Regions from separate parts of the Pseudomonas solani genome, predicted to be linked through region 2. Evidence: predicted binding sites of a transcription regulator. Region 2 holds the regulator's gene; each other region holds the start of a gene.
What was found. Region 2 encodes sigma-54, which starts transcription at its own class of promoters, with help from an activator protein. Its sites were predicted from a motif close to ANTGGCATNNANNTTGCTNT; they were not measured.

Region 1 (5,392 bases), 3.0 Mb from region 2:
GCGGTTTCACCGAGGGCCTGGAGCTGGAGTGGCGCCGCCATGGCATCCGTGTCGGCGACCTGATGCCGCCCTTCGTGCGCACGCCCATGGTCGAGAGCCAGCGCTTCGAGCCGCCGACCCTGCGCCGCCTGGGGGTCAACCTCAAGGCCGAGGACATCGCCGCGGCGGCCTGGCAGCAGGCCCACGGCGCCGCCGTGCACCGGCCCATCAGTGCGCTGTTCAAGCTGATGTACTGGTCCGGGCAGATGTCGCCGCCCTGGATCAGCCGGCTGATCATGGGCTGGTTGAGCCGGGAATAGGGGGCGCTGAGGCCCTGCACGCCGGGTTGGCGATAAGCCCGGCGAATGGGCGCGGGGTGAGGTTCTATGGCGCGCTCGCCCGGCGCCATTCCCGTGCCGCCCGTCGTGCCGGGGGCGGGAAAATTCGCTCCCCGGCGGGCAGACCGGCCGAGCTGACGCTACCCTGCATTCTGATGCAGTAGATCGTTGTGCGTGAGCTGAAGCAGCGGCCGGTTCCGCTTTCGCGGGCCTGGCCAGGGCCCTGTCCCATGTCCGTGGGGCAGCCCCGTGGCGGCGCCGCCGGGCGTCGCGAGGCCGAATCCTTCGGCCGTCTACAAGCGAAACTCATCAATCGCCAGAGAGGAGGTCGTAACCATGAGCACAACCTTCCACGATGACGTCAGCAGCAATGTTCTGCGCCGCATGAAAGAGGGCGGTTTCGATTTCGCCCGTGTGCACCCCATCGAGTTCTACGCCATCTTCCCCGACGAGGACCGGGCCCGGATGGCGGCGCGAAAATTCAGTGGCGAGTGGTTGAATGCCCAGGTTTCCCCCCGTGACGACGGGGCCTGGCACCTGCAGGTGAGCAAGGTCATGTATGCCACCCATTCCGGTATCGGTGATTTCGAGCACGACCTGGAGGAGCTGGTCGTACCACTGGGCGGAACCCTGGATGGATGGGGCGTGACCCAGGAATTGGCGGCGCCCGCGCGCTGAATTCCCGTTCCCTTGTGCAATCACCGGCCAGCCATGTGCTGGCCGGTGTCGTTTCCGCAGTCGGAAAACTTACATTTTCCTGACTCGACCTCGGCACGGGCTTTGCCTCAGACTGCGGAAACGGAGGGTTCACATGACCGATATCCTGATTCTTACCCACGCGGATTTCTGCCCGCCCGGCCACCTCGCAAGCCTGCTGGACGCGGAGCAGCGGGCATTCACGGTGCTGCGCGTGGACCAGGGCGAGTTGCAGGGCTACGACCTCGACCGCCCGAAAGCGGTAGCAGTGATGGGCGGGCCGATGAGCGTGAACGACCCACTGCCCTGGATCGAGGCAGAAATCGAAGCACTGCGGCATTTCATCGCGCGGGACATCCCCATCATCGGCCACTGCCTCGGCGGCCAATTGCTGGCGCGGGCCCTGGGTGCCGCGGTGCACCGCATGCCCTACACCGAGATCGGCTGGCAGCCCCTGGAGAAACGCGCACTGGCAGTGGGCAACCCCTGGGTGGCGCACCTGCCCATGCAGTTCCCGGTCTACCAGTGGCACAGCGACACCTTCGACCTGCCCAGCGGCGCCCAATGGTTGTTCGACAGCCCCTGGTGCCCGAACCAGGGCTTCGCCTGGGGCGACAAGGTGCTGGCCCTGCAAGGCCACCCGGAAATGACCGAGGAGCTGGTGCAGCTGTGGCTGACCGACTGGGCCCACCTGCTCGACGAGACCCAGCCCAGCCAGCAGGCCAAGGGCCGCATGCTCACCGACCTGCCGGCCAAGGTGGAGGCGCTGCACGGGGTAGCGGAGGGGTTCTACCGCCGCTGGCTGGACCTGGCCTTCCAGGATCAGCCCCTGCGCATGGCCCCCGCGCTGAGCGCCTAGCGTTGGGTTCCGGTGGGCTGAAGCCCACCCTACGGCAGGGCGTCGAGTGCTTCGCGCTCCAGTGCGTAGAGCGGGTGAAACCCGCAGCGTTACGCACCATTGTCGGGTTGCACCCGACCTACATCAGGCGCAGACCCTGTAGGGGCGAATTCATTCGCCAAGCGGTGCGCAGCGCCGCCGCTCTTGTGGGCGTGAACGCTAACGCCCACCCATGATCGCGATGTAGTCCTGGGTCCAGCGGCTGTAGGGCACACACTGCCCGTCGCCGCACTTGGCCTGGGGTGTCTTCCAGAAGGCGATCTTGTCGAACTGGTCGTAGCCGTTGGTGGCGCAGCCGCCGGCGCCGAGCAGCTCGCTGCCGCTGCAGCCCTTGGGCGCCGCCGGCACCGAGCCGAACCAGGCGGCCACATCGCCCTGTACCTTGGGCTCCAGGGACCAGTTCATCCACTTGTAGGCGCAGTTGGGGTGCTTGGCCTCGGCGTGCAGCATGGTGGTGTCGGCCCAGCCGGTGGAGCCTTCCACGGGAATGGTCGAGGCGATGGGCTGCTTGTCGCCGCGCAGGGCGTTGACCTGGTAGGGCCAGGAGCCCGAGGCGACCACGCCTTCGTTCTTGAAGTCGCTCATCTGCACCGTCGCGTCGTGCCAGTAGCGGTGGATCAGCGGCTGCTGGCCGCGCAGCAGGGCGATCACGGTGGCGTACTGCTCTTCGTTCAGCGCATAGGGGTCGCCGATGCCCAGTTCGGGCCGGGTGGTGCGCAGGTAAAGGGCGGCGTCGGCGATGTAGATGGGGCCGTCATAGGCCTGCACGCGGCCCTTGTTGCTCTTGCCGTCGGGCAGGGTGGTTTCCTCGAACACCACCTTCCAGCTGGTTGGCGCCTTGGGGAACACCTGGGTGTTGTACATCAGCACGTTCGGCCCCCACTGGTAGGGCGTGCCGAAGTGCTGCCCGGCCACGCTGTGCCAGGGGGCGTCCTTGAGCCGGTCGTCGAGGTTCTTCCAGTTGGGGATCAGCGCGACGTTGATCGGCTGCACGCGCTTGCCCGCCACCAGGCGCAGGGAGGCATCGCCCGAGGCGGTGACCAGGTCGTAGCCGCCCTTGGCCATCAGGCTGACCATCTCGTCGGAGGTGGCGGCGGTCTTCACGTTGACCTTGCAGCCGCTGTCCTTCTCGAAGGCGGTGACCCAGTCGTAGGCCTTGTCGGTTTCGCCGCGCTCGATGTAGCCGGGCCAGGCAATGATGTCGAGCGCGCCTTCGCCCTCGCCGAGTTGCTTCAGGGGTTCGGCGGCCTGCAGCGCGCCGCTGAGCAACAGGCTGGCGCAGGCGAAGGCCGGGAGGGTGGTCCGGATGAAAGGCATGGTCGACTCCTGTTGCAGCTGCGGGCGGAGCCTGGGAGGCGGACGCCGGAGGGGCGGGCCTTGAGGCGGGAGGTGCTCAAGGCAGCGTAGTTCGGGGCCTGTGGCCTGACAAGCGCGGTTACCGATGGCGCCGGGCAGGCGCGCGGGCGTGTCCTAGACTGCTTGCGTGGGCGCATTCGCGACAAGCGAAGAATTAGGGAACAAGTACGCGCAGCTCCCCGTCCTAATCCGTATCGCCGCCAAACGGGGCGGTGGCACCCGTTCCGCTTCCGAAGCTGCACCATCGCAGTGCGTCGGAACTGAAGTCCGTGTGCAACTCATTGATACGTATAGGGTTGAGTCGCTGGCACGAGGCTTGCGACTGCAAGATGGTCGGTGGTGACAAGGAGTCCGGCATGGCCCGCACCTTTTTTGACGAAATGTATGACGCGAACGGCGACTGCCGTCCGCATTACCGGGAATTCGCCCGCTGGTTGGCCGATACCCCCGAGGAACTGCTTGCCCAGAGGCGGCGCGAAGCCGACCTACTGTTCCATAGGGCAGGCATCACCTTCACCCTCTACGGGGACGAGCAGGGCACCGAGCGCCTGATCCCCTTCGACACCATTCCCCGCTCCATCCCCATGAGCGAGTGGCGCGTCGTCGAACGCGGCTGCATCCAGCGCGTCAAGGCGCTGAACATGTTCCTCGCCGACCTCTACCACGGCCAGCGCATCATCAAGGCGGGCATCGTCCCGGCCGAGCAGGTGCTGGCCAACGAGGGCTACCAGATCGCCATGCAGGGCCTGGACCTGCACCGCGACATCTACGCCCATATCGCCGGCGTGGACCTGGTGCGCGACGGCGATGGCACCTACTACGTGCTCGAAGACAACCTGCGCACCCCCAGCGGCGTCAGCTACATGCTGGAAGACCGCAAGATGATGATGCGCCTGTTCCCCGAGCTGTTCTCGGCCCAGCGCGTAGCCCCCATCGACCACTACCCGAACCTGCTGCTGGAGACCCTCAAGAGCTCCAGCCCGCTGGATAACCCCAGCGTCGTGGTGCTCACCCCGGGGCGCTTCAACAGCGCCTACTTCGAGCACGCCTTCCTTGCCCGCGAGATGGGCGTGGAACTGGTCGAGGGCGCCGACCTGTTCGTCCGCGACGACCGCGTCTACATGCGTACCACCTCCGGCCCGCAGCCGGTGGACGTAATCTACCGCCGCCTCGACGATGCCTTCCTTGACCCGCTGGCTTTCAACCCGGATTCCATGCTCGGCGTGCCCGGCCTGCTGGCGGCCTACCGCTCCGGCAACGTAGTGCTGGCCAACGCCATCGGCACCGGGGTGGCGGACGACAAGTCGGTCTACCCCTATGTCGGCGACATGATCCGCTTCTACCTGGACGAGGAACCCATCCTCGCCAACGTGCCCACCTGGCAGTGCCGCAAGCCCGAGGAGCTGTCCCATGTGCTGGCCAACCTGCCGGAACTGGTGGTGAAGGAAACCCAGGGCTCCGGCGGCTACGGCATGCTGGTCGGCCCGGCCGCCACCAAGGCCGAGATCGAAGCCTTCCGCGAACGCCTCAAGGCGCGCCCGGAGGCCTACATCGCCCAGCCCACGCTGAGCCTCTCCACCTGCCCGACCTTCGTCGAGAAGGGCATCGCCCCGCGGCATATCGACCTGCGCCCGTTCGTCCTCTCCGGCCGCGAAACGCGCCTGGTGCCCGGCGGCCTGACGCGCGTCGCGCTACGCGAAGGCTCGCTGGTGGTCAACTCGTCGCAGGGCGGCGGTACCAAAGACACCTGGATCGTGGAGGACTGACCCGTGCTGAGCCGTACTGCCTCCGATCTGTACTGGATGTCGCGCTACCTGGAACGCGCCGAGAACCTCGCGCGCATGCTCGATGTGAGCTACTCGCTGTCGCTGATGCCCCAGGACGGCCGTGGCGATGGCCTGGAAGAGCTGGCCATGCCGCTGCTGATCACCGGCACCCTGGACGCCTACCTGACCCGCCACGGCCAGCTGCACGCCGAGCGCATGCTGCACTTCTTTGCCCTCGATGCGGAGAACCCGGCGAGCATCTACAGCTGCCTGGGGGCCGCCCGTACCAACGCCCATGCCGTGCGCGGCCGCATCACCGCCGACATGTGGGAGAACATCAACGCCACCTGGCTGGAGAT
Region 2 (5,392 bases):
ATGAGCCTGTCCGGTGGCGAGCGTCGTCGCGTGGAAATCGCCCGCGCCCTGGCCACTGCCCCCAAGTTCATCCTGCTCGACGAACCCTTTGCCGGTGTCGACCCGATTTCCGTGGGCGACATCAAACAGATCATCCATCACCTCAAGGCCAAGGGGATCGGCGTGCTGATCACCGACCACAACGTCCGCGAGACACTGGATATCTGCGAAACCGCCTACATCGTGAATGATGGCCAGCTCATCGCCGAAGGCAGTGCAGAAGAGATCCTGGCCAACCAACTGGTCAAGGAAGTCTACCTGGGGCACGAATTCCGCCTCTGACGGACCAGCCCTGCGCGCAAAATGTTGCGGGCAGTAGAAAAATCATTCAAGGTCAGGCATATAATTTGCTTCCTGGTGGCGCCTCGGCGCCCTGTAGTGGATGGCGCATGTGCGCCGGCGAATAAGGTGCTAAGCCCTCTGCCATGAAACCATCGCTAGTCCTGAAGATGGGCCAGCAGCTGACGATGACCCCGCAGCTGCAACAGGCCATTCGCCTACTCCAACTGTCCACCCTGGATCTGCAGCAGGAAATCCAGGAGGCCCTGGAGTCCAATCCCATGCTCGAACGCCAGGAGGAAGGAGAAGACTTCGACAACTCCGACCCCATGGCAGAAAGCGAGCAACTGCCCAACTCCGCCAGCCAGGAATCCAGCTTCCAGGAATCCAGCGTCCCCACTTCGGAGAGCGAAAGCCTCGAAGACGGCGAATGGCACGAACGCATCCCCAGCGAACTGCCCGTCGACACCGCCTGGGAAGACGTCTACCAGACCAGCGCCAGCAGCCTCCCCAGCTCCGATGACGACGAGTGGGACTTCACGTCCCGCACCTCGGTGGGCGAGAGCCTGCAAAGCCACCTGCTGTGGCAGCTGAACCTGGCCCCCATGTCCGATACCGATCGCCTGATCGGCGTCACCCTGATCGACTGCATCAACAATGACGGCTACCTGGAGGAAACCCTCGAGGAAGTCGTGGAAGCCTTCGACCCCGAGCTCGAGATCGAACTCGACGAGGTGGAAGTCGTCCTGCACCGCATCCAGCAATTCGAGCCCGCCGGCGTCGGCGCCCGCGACCTGCGCGAGTGCCTGCTCCTGCAACTGCGCCAACTGCCCGCCAAGACCCCATGGCTGAGCGAGGCGCAGCGCCTGGCAGGCGACTATCTCGATGTTCTCGGCAGCCGCGACTACAGCCAGCTCATGCGCCGCATGAAGCTCAAGGAAGACGAGCTGCGCCAGGTGATCGAGCTGATCCAGGGCCTCAACCCCCGCCCCGGCTCACAGATCGAAGCCAGCGAACCCGAGTACGTCGTGCCGGATGTCATCGTGCGCAAGCACAATGAACGCTGGCTGGTGGAACTGAACCAGGAAGCCGTCCCGCGCCTGCGCGTCAACCCGCATTACGCCGGTTTCGTCCGTCGTGCCGACTCCAGCGCCGACAACACCTTCATGCGCAATCAGCTGCAGGAAGCCCGCTGGTTCATCAAGAGCCTGCAGAGCCGCAACGAAACGCTGATGAAGGTCGCCACCCAGATCGTCGAGCACCAGCGCGGTTTCCTCGAGTACGGCGACGAGGCGATGAAGCCCCTCGTCCTGCACGACATCGCCGAGGCGGTGGGCATGCACGAGTCGACCATCTCACGCGTCACCACCCAGAAATTCATGCACACTCCGCGTGGCATATACGAACTGAAATACTTCTTCTCCAGCCACGTCAGCACCTCCGAAGGCGGTGAATGCTCGTCTACCGCCATCCGCGCGATCATCAAAAAACTGGTCGCTGCGGAAAATGCCAAAAAGCCGTTGAGCGACAGCAAGATCGCTGGTTTACTGGAAGCACAGGGTATCCAAGTGGCCCGCCGCACAGTCGCCAAGTACCGGGAATCCCTCGGGATAGCGCCTTCCAGCGAACGCAAGCGGCTGATGTGACGCGGATTGATCCACGCCAAAGTGTTCCGGTGGCAGGCCCGTTAGCCTGTCTCTTACACACGGGCAATAAGGAGAAAGCGGTATGCAAGTCAACATCAGTGGACATCAACTGGATGTGACCGACGCCCTGCGCGACTACGTTGTCGAGAAGTTCGACAGACTGGAGCGCCACTTCGACAAAATCACCAATGTGCAGGTGATCATGCAGGTGGAGAAACTGAAGCAGAAGATCGAAGCCACCCTGCACATCGCCGGTGGTGAGGTCGTAGCCAATGCGGAGCATGAAGACATGTACGCGGCCATCGACCTGCTCACCGACAAACTCGACCGTCAACTGATCAAACACAAGGAAAAGCAGCTGAACCGCCAGCAGGGCGCCACCGCCCGCTGACATTCCCCTTCCTATGATCCGACTTGAGCAAATCCTGACCCCCGGCCGTTCCCTCGTGAACGTGCCGGGCGGCAGCAAAAAACGTGTCCTGGAACAGATCGCCAACCTGGTTGCTCGCGAACTTCCCGACCTCGACTCGCAAGATATCTTCGAAAGCCTGGTCGCCCGGGAGAAACTCGGCTCGACAGGATTCGGCAACGGTATCGCCATCCCCCATTGCCGGCTTCCCGGCTGCACCGCGCCCATCAGCGCCGTGCTGCGCCTGGATGCCCCCGTGGACTTCGACGCCATCGACGGCGCCCCGGTGGACCTGCTGTTCGTACTCTTGGTCCCCGAAGCCGCCACCGATGAACACCTGGAACTGCTCCGCCAGATCGCCAGCATGCTGGACCGCACCGAGGTGCGTGACCGCCTGCGCCAGACGCAGAGCAGCGACAGCCTGTACCAGGTGGTAGTGGACGTCCAGAACGGACGCTAGGACCTTGCCATGCGCCTGATCATCGTCAGCGGCCGTTCAGGCTCAGGCAAGAGCACCGCCCTCGACGTTCTCGAGGACAATGGCTTCTACTGCATCGACAACCTGCCCGCCGGCCTGCTCCCCGAACTGGCCGAGCGCGCACTGCTGCAGACCGAGTTGCTGCACCCCCAGGTCGCCGTCTCCATCGACGCACGCAACCTGCCCAGCCAGCTCAAGCGTTTTCCCGAACTCCTCGAAGAGGCCCGCGCCCGCCACATCCACTGCGATGTGCTGTACCTGGACGCGGATGACGAAACGCTACTCAAGCGCTTCTCGGAAACCCGCCGCCGCCACCCGCTGACCAACGAAGACCGCTCCCTCGCCGAGGCCATCCTCGACGAAGCCTCGTTGCTCGCTCCCATCGCCGACCTCGCCGACCTGAAGATCGACACCACCCACCTCAATCTGTACCAGCTGCGCGACAGCATCAAGCTGCGCCTGCTGAACAAGCCCGAGCCGGGAACCGCCTTCCTCGTCGAATCCTTTGGCTTCAAGCGGGGCATGCCGGTGGATGCGGACCTGGTGTTCGACGTGCGCTGCCTGCCCAATCCCTACTGGAAGCCTGAGCTGCGCGATAACTCCGGCCTCGACGCCAATGTCGCCGAGTACCTGGCCGCGCAACCGGATGTCGAGGAGATGTACCAGGACATCCTCGGCTACCTGAACAAATGGCTGCCGCGCTTCGCCGCCAGCAACCGCGCCTATGTCACCGTCGCCATTGGCTGCACCGGCGGCCACCACCGTTCCGTGTACCTCGCCGAGCGCCTCGGCCAGGCGCTCAAACCCAACCTGAAGAACGTCCAGGTTCGCCACCGCGACCTCAGTTAAAGGATCCCCGCCGCGATGCCAGCCTGTGAAATCACCATCATCAACAAACTGGGGCTGCATGCCCGCGCCGCGGCCAAGTTCGTCGGTGTCGCCGGGCGCTACCCCTGCCAGATCCGCGTAGGCCGCACCCCGGAAAGCCTGGTGGACGGCAAAAGCATCATGGCCGTGATGATGCTCGCCGCCGGCAAGGGCACCAACATCCACCTGCACACCGAAGGCGAGCAGGACGACGATGCGCTCAACGCACTGATCGAGTTGGTCAACAACCGCTTCGACGAAGGCGAGTGACGGAAAGCCCGGTACAGATACCGGGCCCGAAAGAGCTGAAACACTGAACCACCCCGCGACGCCTTCCCTGCGTCGCGACATGATCACCGGCCGATCAGGCCAGCGCCGTATCCAGCACCATCATCAGGCAGAAGCCCGCGGCCAACCCCAGGCTCGCAGCGGTTTCGTGGCCCTTGCGATGGCATTCCGGGATGATTTCGTGGGTCACCGCGAAGAGCATCGCCCCCGCCGCCAGGGCCAGGCCCCAGGGCAACAGCAACGCCGACACCTGCACCAACCAGGCACAGAGCAACGCGAACACCGGCTCCACCAGCCCGGACGCCGCGCCGATCAGCATCGCCTTGCCCCGGGACATGCCCGCCCCCGCCAACACCAGGGAAATGATCAACCCCTCCGGCAGGTCCTGCAGTGCGATGCCCAATGCCAGGCTATCCGCGCCCGCCAACCCGGCGCCCGCCGCCACGCCCACCGCCATGCCTTCCGGGATGTTGTGCAGGACGATGGCAATGACGAACAGCAGGATGCGCGGTGCCAGCACCAGGCGGTCGGTACGCGCATCCACCTCGAGCTGCCGCTCCGGCAGCAGCCTGCCAAGGCCGAACAGTGCACTGGCCCCCAGCAACAGGCCGAGGCTCATCAGGAAGCCTGCCGACCATTTGGAAAAGCCCAACTGGCCGGCCGCATCCAGTCCGGGGATCAACAGCGAGAACACCGTCGCCGCCAGCATCACACCGGCACCGAAGCCCAGCAGGGTGTCGGAGGTGCGTGCCGAGATGCTGCGCATGAACAGCACCGGCAAGGTGCCGACGGCCGTGCCCAACGCACACAGCGTGCCCGACTTCAGCGCATGCCAGAGATGAGGCTCCAGCGCACGCTCGGCAGCCAGTACCGCCTGCCAGGACAACAGCAGGCAGCCGACGAGCATCACGCAGAGGCCAAGAACCTGGCGCAGGGAAAGCCCGCTGGGTAATAGAGAAGACATGGGACCCCGGCTGGGCGAGTGCAGGCGCCCGTCGGCACCCAGGCTGTGCAGGTCGGGCTCAGGCATCAGGCCATCGCCTCTCGGTATCGACGGTCCACTTCGGCCCAGTCGATGACATTGTAGAAAGCGCCGATGTATTCGGGACGACGGCTCTGGTAACGCAGGTAATAGGCGTGCTCCCAAACATCCAGCCCGAGGATCGGCACGTTGCCATTCATCAGCGGGCTGTCCTGGTTACCGCTGCTCTCCACCACCAGGCGCTTGCCCGGCGTCACGCTGAGCCAGGCCCAGCCGCTGCCGAAGCGGGTCAGCGCCGCCTTGGTGAAGGCCTCCTTGAAGGCCGCGAAGCCGCCCAGCTCCGCCTCGATGGCCGCACGCACGGTGCCATGGGACTCCCCACCGCCAGTGGGCGACATCACGGT
Region 3 (5,392 bases), 1.8 Mb from region 2:
CACCGAGGTTGTCGAACAGGTCGAAGATCTGGTCGATGACCCAGTCAGGGCGCGCGCCCGGACGGTCGATCTTGTTGACCACGACGATCGGACGCAGGCCGGCCTTGAACGCCTTCTGGGTCACGAAGCGGGTCTGCGGCATGGGGCCGTCCTGGGCGTCGACCACCAGCAGCACAGAGTCGACCATCGACATCACGCGCTCGACCTCACCGCCGAAGTCGGCGTGGCCGGGGGTGTCGACGATGTTGATGTTGTAGCCGTTCCACTTGATGGCGGTGTTCTTCGCCAGAATGGTAATGCCGCGCTCTTTTTCCTGGTCGTTGGAGTCCATCACGCGCTCGCTTTCCGCTTCTTTGCGGTCGAGGGTGCCGGACAGCTTCAGGAGCTTGTCGACGAGGGTGGTTTTGCCATGGTCGACGTGGGCGATGATGGCGATGTTGCGTAGTTTTTCGATCACTTGTGCATCTCGATCAGAGGATTCGGTTCGCCGCTGAGTCTAGGCGGCCTGTATGAAAAACGTTCGATTCAGCCCGCCCGCTGGTCGGGGGGGCGGTGGCGGATGCTGCCGCCGTACAGCCCGGGCTGTTTAGGCCGGGCGATAAACGCGCACATTGGCATGCCCCTCGCTGAGCAGATGGTGAGCATGCAGGCGGCTCATGACGCCTTTATCGCAATAGAGGAGGTACTGGCGATTTTCGTCCAGTTCCTTGAAGCGGCTGTTGATCGCGTAGAACGGCATGGCCTGGACTTCGATGCCCGCCAGCTCCAGCGGTTCATCTTCCTGGGCGTCGGGGTGGCGGATGTCGATGACGATCTGCCCCGGCAGAGCCTCGCTCACCTCTTCCACCTTCAGGTCCTGGCCCAGCTCGTCGATCACCCGGTCGATGGGGATCAGGCGCGCGCGCTCGATGGCGCGTTCCAGCACGGCCATGTCGAACTGCGTCTCTTCATATTCGATGCGGCTCTTCTTGGCGCGGGTGGTGGGGTTCACCGAGATCACGCCGCAGTATTCGGGCATGTGCTTGGCGAACTCGGCAGTGCCGATCCGGGTGGCGGTGTCGATGATGTCCTGCTTGTGGCTGGCGATCAGCGGGCGCAGCACCAGCATGTCGGTGGCCGAGTCGATCACCGAGAGGTTCGGCAGGGTCTGGCTGGACACCTGGGAAATGGCTTCGCCTGTGACCAGCGCCTCGATGCGCAGTTGCTCGGCCATGCGCGTGGAAACCCGCAGCATCATGCGCTTGAGGATCACGCCCATCTGGCTGTTGTCGACCTTGCCGAGGATCTCGGCCACCACTTCCTCGAAGGGCACGCTGATGAACAGCACGCGCTGGGAGCGGCCGAACTTTTCCCACAGGTAGTGGGCCACTTCCATCACGCCCAGCTCGTGGGCACGACCGCCAAGGTTGAAGAAACAGAAGTGCGCCATCAGGCCGCGGCGCATCATCTGGTAGGCGGCGACGGTGGAGTCGAAACCGCCGGACATCAGCACCAGGGTCTGCTCCAGCGAGCCCAGCGGGTAACCGCCCAGGCCGTCGTGCTGGTGGTGGATGACGAACAGGCGCTGGTCGCGCACTTCGATGCGTACTTCCACTTCCGGGTTCTTCAGCGAGATGCCGGCGGCGTTGCACTCACGGCGCAGGCGGCTGCCGACATGGCTCTCCAGCTCCATCGAGGTGAACGAGTGCTTGCCGGCACGCTTGCAGCGCACGGAGAAGATCTTGCCGGGAATCTGGTCGGCGTAATGCAGCTTGCACTTTTCCAGCACGTCGTCGAAGTCGCCGAGCGGGTACTCGTTGACCTCCAGGAAGTGGGTGATGCCGGGCGTGCAGGTGAGGCGCTCGATCATCTCCGCAAGGAGCCTGGGGTCGGTCTGCTTCGTGACCAGTTCCAGGTTGTCCCAGATGCCGCTCACCTCGACTTCCGGGTCGAGATCACGCAACACCACGCGAATGTTCTTCGCGAGCTGGCGGATGAAATGCTTGCGCACCGGCCGGCTCTTGATGGTGATTTCGGGGAAGACCTTGATGATGAGTTTCATGAAAACAGCACTGGCTGGGACGCTGAAAAAAGAGGGGCGCGGATTATAGCGGAAATTGTTCAAGCTTTGACCAAAATCAATCACACCTCTTCGCGACGCACCAAACGGGTGCAATCTCGACGCACGGAGCACGGAATTGGTGCGCAAAACTGTACACAATCAATCGGCAGGCCCCGGCCCGCGTGAGTTCTAGGGCCTTTGCCCATCCCAGGGCACTGGCACGCAATTTGCTCCCTTGTGAGGCAGGTTGCCCTGGCGGACTATGCCGCCCCGGCTTCACCTTTTTATTGGGGGCTCGCACGACAGCCACCCCCGACCACCTGGAGGACACCATGTCGAAGTCGCTTCAACTGATTAAAGACCATGACGTGAAGTGGGTTGATCTGCGCTTCACCGATACCAAAGGCAAGCAGCACCACGTGACCATGCCGGCACGCGACGCGCTGGACGACGAGTTCTTCGAAGTCGGCAAGATGTTCGACGGCTCGTCCATCCATGGCTGGAAAGGCATCGAAGCCTCCGACATGATCCTGCTGCCGGTCGACAGCACCGCCGTGCTGGACCCCTTCACCGAAGAGCCGACCCTGATCCTGGTCTGCGACATCATCGAGCCGAGCACCATGCAAGGCTACGATCGCGACCCGCGCTCCATCGCCAAGCGCGCCGAGGAATACCTGAAGACCACCGGTATCGGTGACACCGTCTTCGTCGGCCCGGAACCCGAGTTCTTCATCTTCGACGAAGTGAAGTTCAAGTCCGACATCTCCGGCTCCATGTTCAAGATCATCTCCGAGCAAGGCTCGTGGATGACCGACCAGGACGTCGAAGGCGGCAACAAGGGCCACCGCCCGGCCGTCAAAGGCGGTTACTTCCCGGTTCCGCCGTGCGACCACGACCACGAAATCCGTACTGCCATGTGTAATGCCATGGAAGAAATGGGCCTGGTCATCGAAGTTCACCACCACGAAGTGGCGACTGCCGGTCAGAACGAAATCGGCGTGAAGTTCAACACCCTGGTCGCCAAGGCTGACGAAGTTCAGACCCTGAAGTACTGCGTGCACAACGTCGCCGACGCCTACGGCAAGACCGCGACCTTCATGCCGAAGCCCCTGTACGGCGACAACGGCTCGGGCATGCACGTGCACCTGTCGATCGGCAAGGACGGCAAGAACACCTTCGCAGGTGAAGGCTATGCCGGCCTGTCCGATACCGCCCTGTACTTCATCGGCGGCATCATCAAGCACGGTAAGGCCCTGAACGGCTTCACCAACCCGTCGACCAACTCGTACAAGCGTCTGGTTCCCGGTTTCGAAGCCCCGGTCATGCTGGCCTACTCCGCCCGCAACCGTTCCGCCTCGATCCGTATCCCGTACGTGTCCAGCCCGAAAGCACGCCGCATCGAAGCGCGCTTCCCGGACCCGGCTGCCAACCCCTACCTGGCCTTCGCCGCTCTGCTGATGGCCGGCCTGGACGGCATCCAGAACAAGATCCACCCCGGCGATGCGGCCGACAAGAACCTGTACGACCTGCCGCCGGAAGAGGCGAAAGAGATCCCGCAGGTTTGCGGCAGCCTGAAAGAGGCGCTGGAAGAGCTGGACAAGGGCCGTGCGTTCCTGACCAAGGGCGGCGTGTTCAGCGACGACTTCATCGATGCCTACATCGAGCTGAAGAGCGAAGAAGAAATCAAGGTGCGCACCTTCGTGCACCCGCTGGAATACGACCTGTACTACAGCGTCTGATCCCGCTGCCTGCATAGGCAACGTGTCGCGCAAGCGGCACGGACTGAGAGGCCTCCTTCGGGAGGCCTCTTTTTTTGTGGCATGGATTGCGTGCAACAACGCCCTCGAACCGAGCGATTTTCCGGCTGCGCCGCACAGCCGCATCAGGCCGAACTTGCCAGCTTGGCGCGCGGGTGCAAGGCTTAGCGGCATCATCCAGAGGAGACCGGCCCATGCGCCTCCTGCTCGCCTGCCTGCTGCTGTCGCTGACGCTCCCCGCCACGGCGCAGATCTACAAGTACACCGACGCCAACGGCAATACCGTCTTCACCAACCAGCCGCCGGATGGCACCAAGACCGAAGAGGTCAGCCTGCCCACCACCAACACCGTGGAAGCGCAGAAGCCCGTGACACCGGTCGCCGCCCCGAAAGACCAGGCGGCGGAAGCGGCATACAAGGAAATCCGCCTGACCGACGTGCCCAGCGAAGAAGCCCTGCGCGCCAACAACGGCACCTTCTCCGTCGGCGTGCAGCTGGTTCCGCGCCTGCGCCCGGGCCATCAGCTGCAGCTGCTGCTGGACGGCAAGCCCGCGGGCCAGAAGGTCAACGTGCCGCGCCTGCAGGTGGTCAACGCCGACCGTGGCGAGCACAGCCTCGCGGTCCAGGTACTGGCCGGTGACCAGGTCGTGCAACAGAGCGAAACCGTCACCTTCACCGTGCAGCGGGTCAACACCAGCAGCCCGGCGCTGCGCCCGCCACCCCCTCCGAAACCCACTCCGAAGCCAGCCAACTGACCCATGCGCACGATCCTGCTCTTCCTGTTGTTCGCCAGCCTGCCGGCGATGGCCCAGGTCTACACCTATGTCGACGAGGAAGGTAACCGCGTCTTCACCGACCGGCCCAAGCCCGGCAATGCCGAGCGCATCGAACTGGCGCCCTCCAACGGCATGACCGCCCAGCCAACGGCCCCCGCCGTGCTGCCACCGGCCGCCATTCCCCGCGAGCTGGGCTACCAGGTGCTGCGCATCCTGGTGCCCGAGCCGGACGCCACGCTGCGGGACATGGAAGGCAACCTCATCGTCACCGCCATGAGCGAGCCCGGCCTGCGCGATGGCCACAGCTATCGCCTGGTGCTGGACGGCAAGCCCCAGGGCGAGCCCGGCCGCAGCCCGGTATTCCCCATCACCAACCTGGATCGCGGCACCCACCAGCTGGCGGTGGAGATCATCGACGACAAGAGTCGCGTGATCGAGCGCACGCCGAACCAGCCGGTGCACATGATGCGCATCTCGCTGGCGCAGAAACGCCAGGCCCGACCCTGCCAGAAGGACGACTACGGCGTGCGTCCCGAATGCCCGCTCAAGGACAAGCCCAAGGAGCCGGACAAAGGCATCATCGGCATCCTCCCGTTCTTCTGATCCAGTGACGCACCGCAATGGTGCGTCACGCTGCACCGATTTCTATACTCTCCCCATTTTGGTTCGCCCGCGCACCGCCGCGCTGCGCTGAAAAGCAGCCGCAAGCGGCTGGTTGCCTGTTTCAGCGCGTCTTTTCAGGGCTTGGTTTGCTTCTTGCATTTTCCTGCCCATCGCCGAGATGCCCGACCTATGACCATCAACGACGCCCTGCACCG

Region 1: the regulator sigma-54 is predicted to act here: its motif matches at 3,571-3,590, upstream of PSm6_RS29485 (circularly permuted type 2 ATP-grasp protein).
Region 3: the regulator sigma-54 is predicted to act here: its motif matches at 2,256-2,275, upstream of glnA (glutamate--ammonia ligase).

What each region holds. Positions count from the first base shown of each region.
Region 1 covers NZ_AP023081.1:6,506,155-6,511,546, reverse strand. The annotation lists gene PSm6_RS29505 (SDR family oxidoreductase) at 1-299, shown strand, start outside; gene PSm6_RS29500 (ribonuclease E inhibitor RraB) at 654-995, shown strand; gene PSm6_RS29495 (type 1 glutamine amidotransferase) at 1,129-1,872, shown strand; gene ydcS (putative ABC transporter substrate-binding protein YdcS) at 2,071-3,228, opposite strand; gene PSm6_RS29485 (circularly permuted type 2 ATP-grasp protein) at 3,624-5,033, shown strand; gene PSm6_RS29480 (alpha-E domain-containing protein) at 5,037-5,392, shown strand, end outside.
Region 2 covers NZ_AP023081.1:3,532,002-3,537,393, reverse strand. The annotation lists gene lptB (LPS export ABC transporter ATP-binding protein) at 1-321, shown strand, start outside; gene PSm6_RS16060 (RNA polymerase factor sigma-54) at 465-1,964, shown strand; gene hpf (ribosome hibernation-promoting factor, HPF/YfiA family) at 2,047-2,355, shown strand; gene ptsN (PTS IIA-like nitrogen regulatory protein PtsN) at 2,369-2,833, shown strand; gene rapZ (RNase adapter RapZ) at 2,843-3,700, shown strand; gene PSm6_RS16040 (HPr family phosphocarrier protein) at 3,716-3,988, shown strand; gene PSm6_RS16035 (ZIP family metal transporter) at 4,083-4,970, opposite strand; gene PSm6_RS16030 (superoxide dismutase) at 5,036-5,392, opposite strand, start outside.
Region 3 covers NZ_AP023081.1:1,780,804-1,786,195, forward strand. The annotation lists gene typA (translational GTPase TypA) at 1-457, opposite strand, end outside; gene thiI (tRNA uracil 4-sulfurtransferase ThiI) at 587-2,041, opposite strand; gene glnA (glutamate--ammonia ligase) at 2,374-3,780, shown strand; gene PSm6_RS08205 (DUF4124 domain-containing protein) at 3,993-4,553, shown strand; gene PSm6_RS08210 (DUF4124 domain-containing protein) at 4,557-5,177, shown strand; gene glnL (nitrogen regulation protein NR(II)) at 5,367-5,392, shown strand, end outside.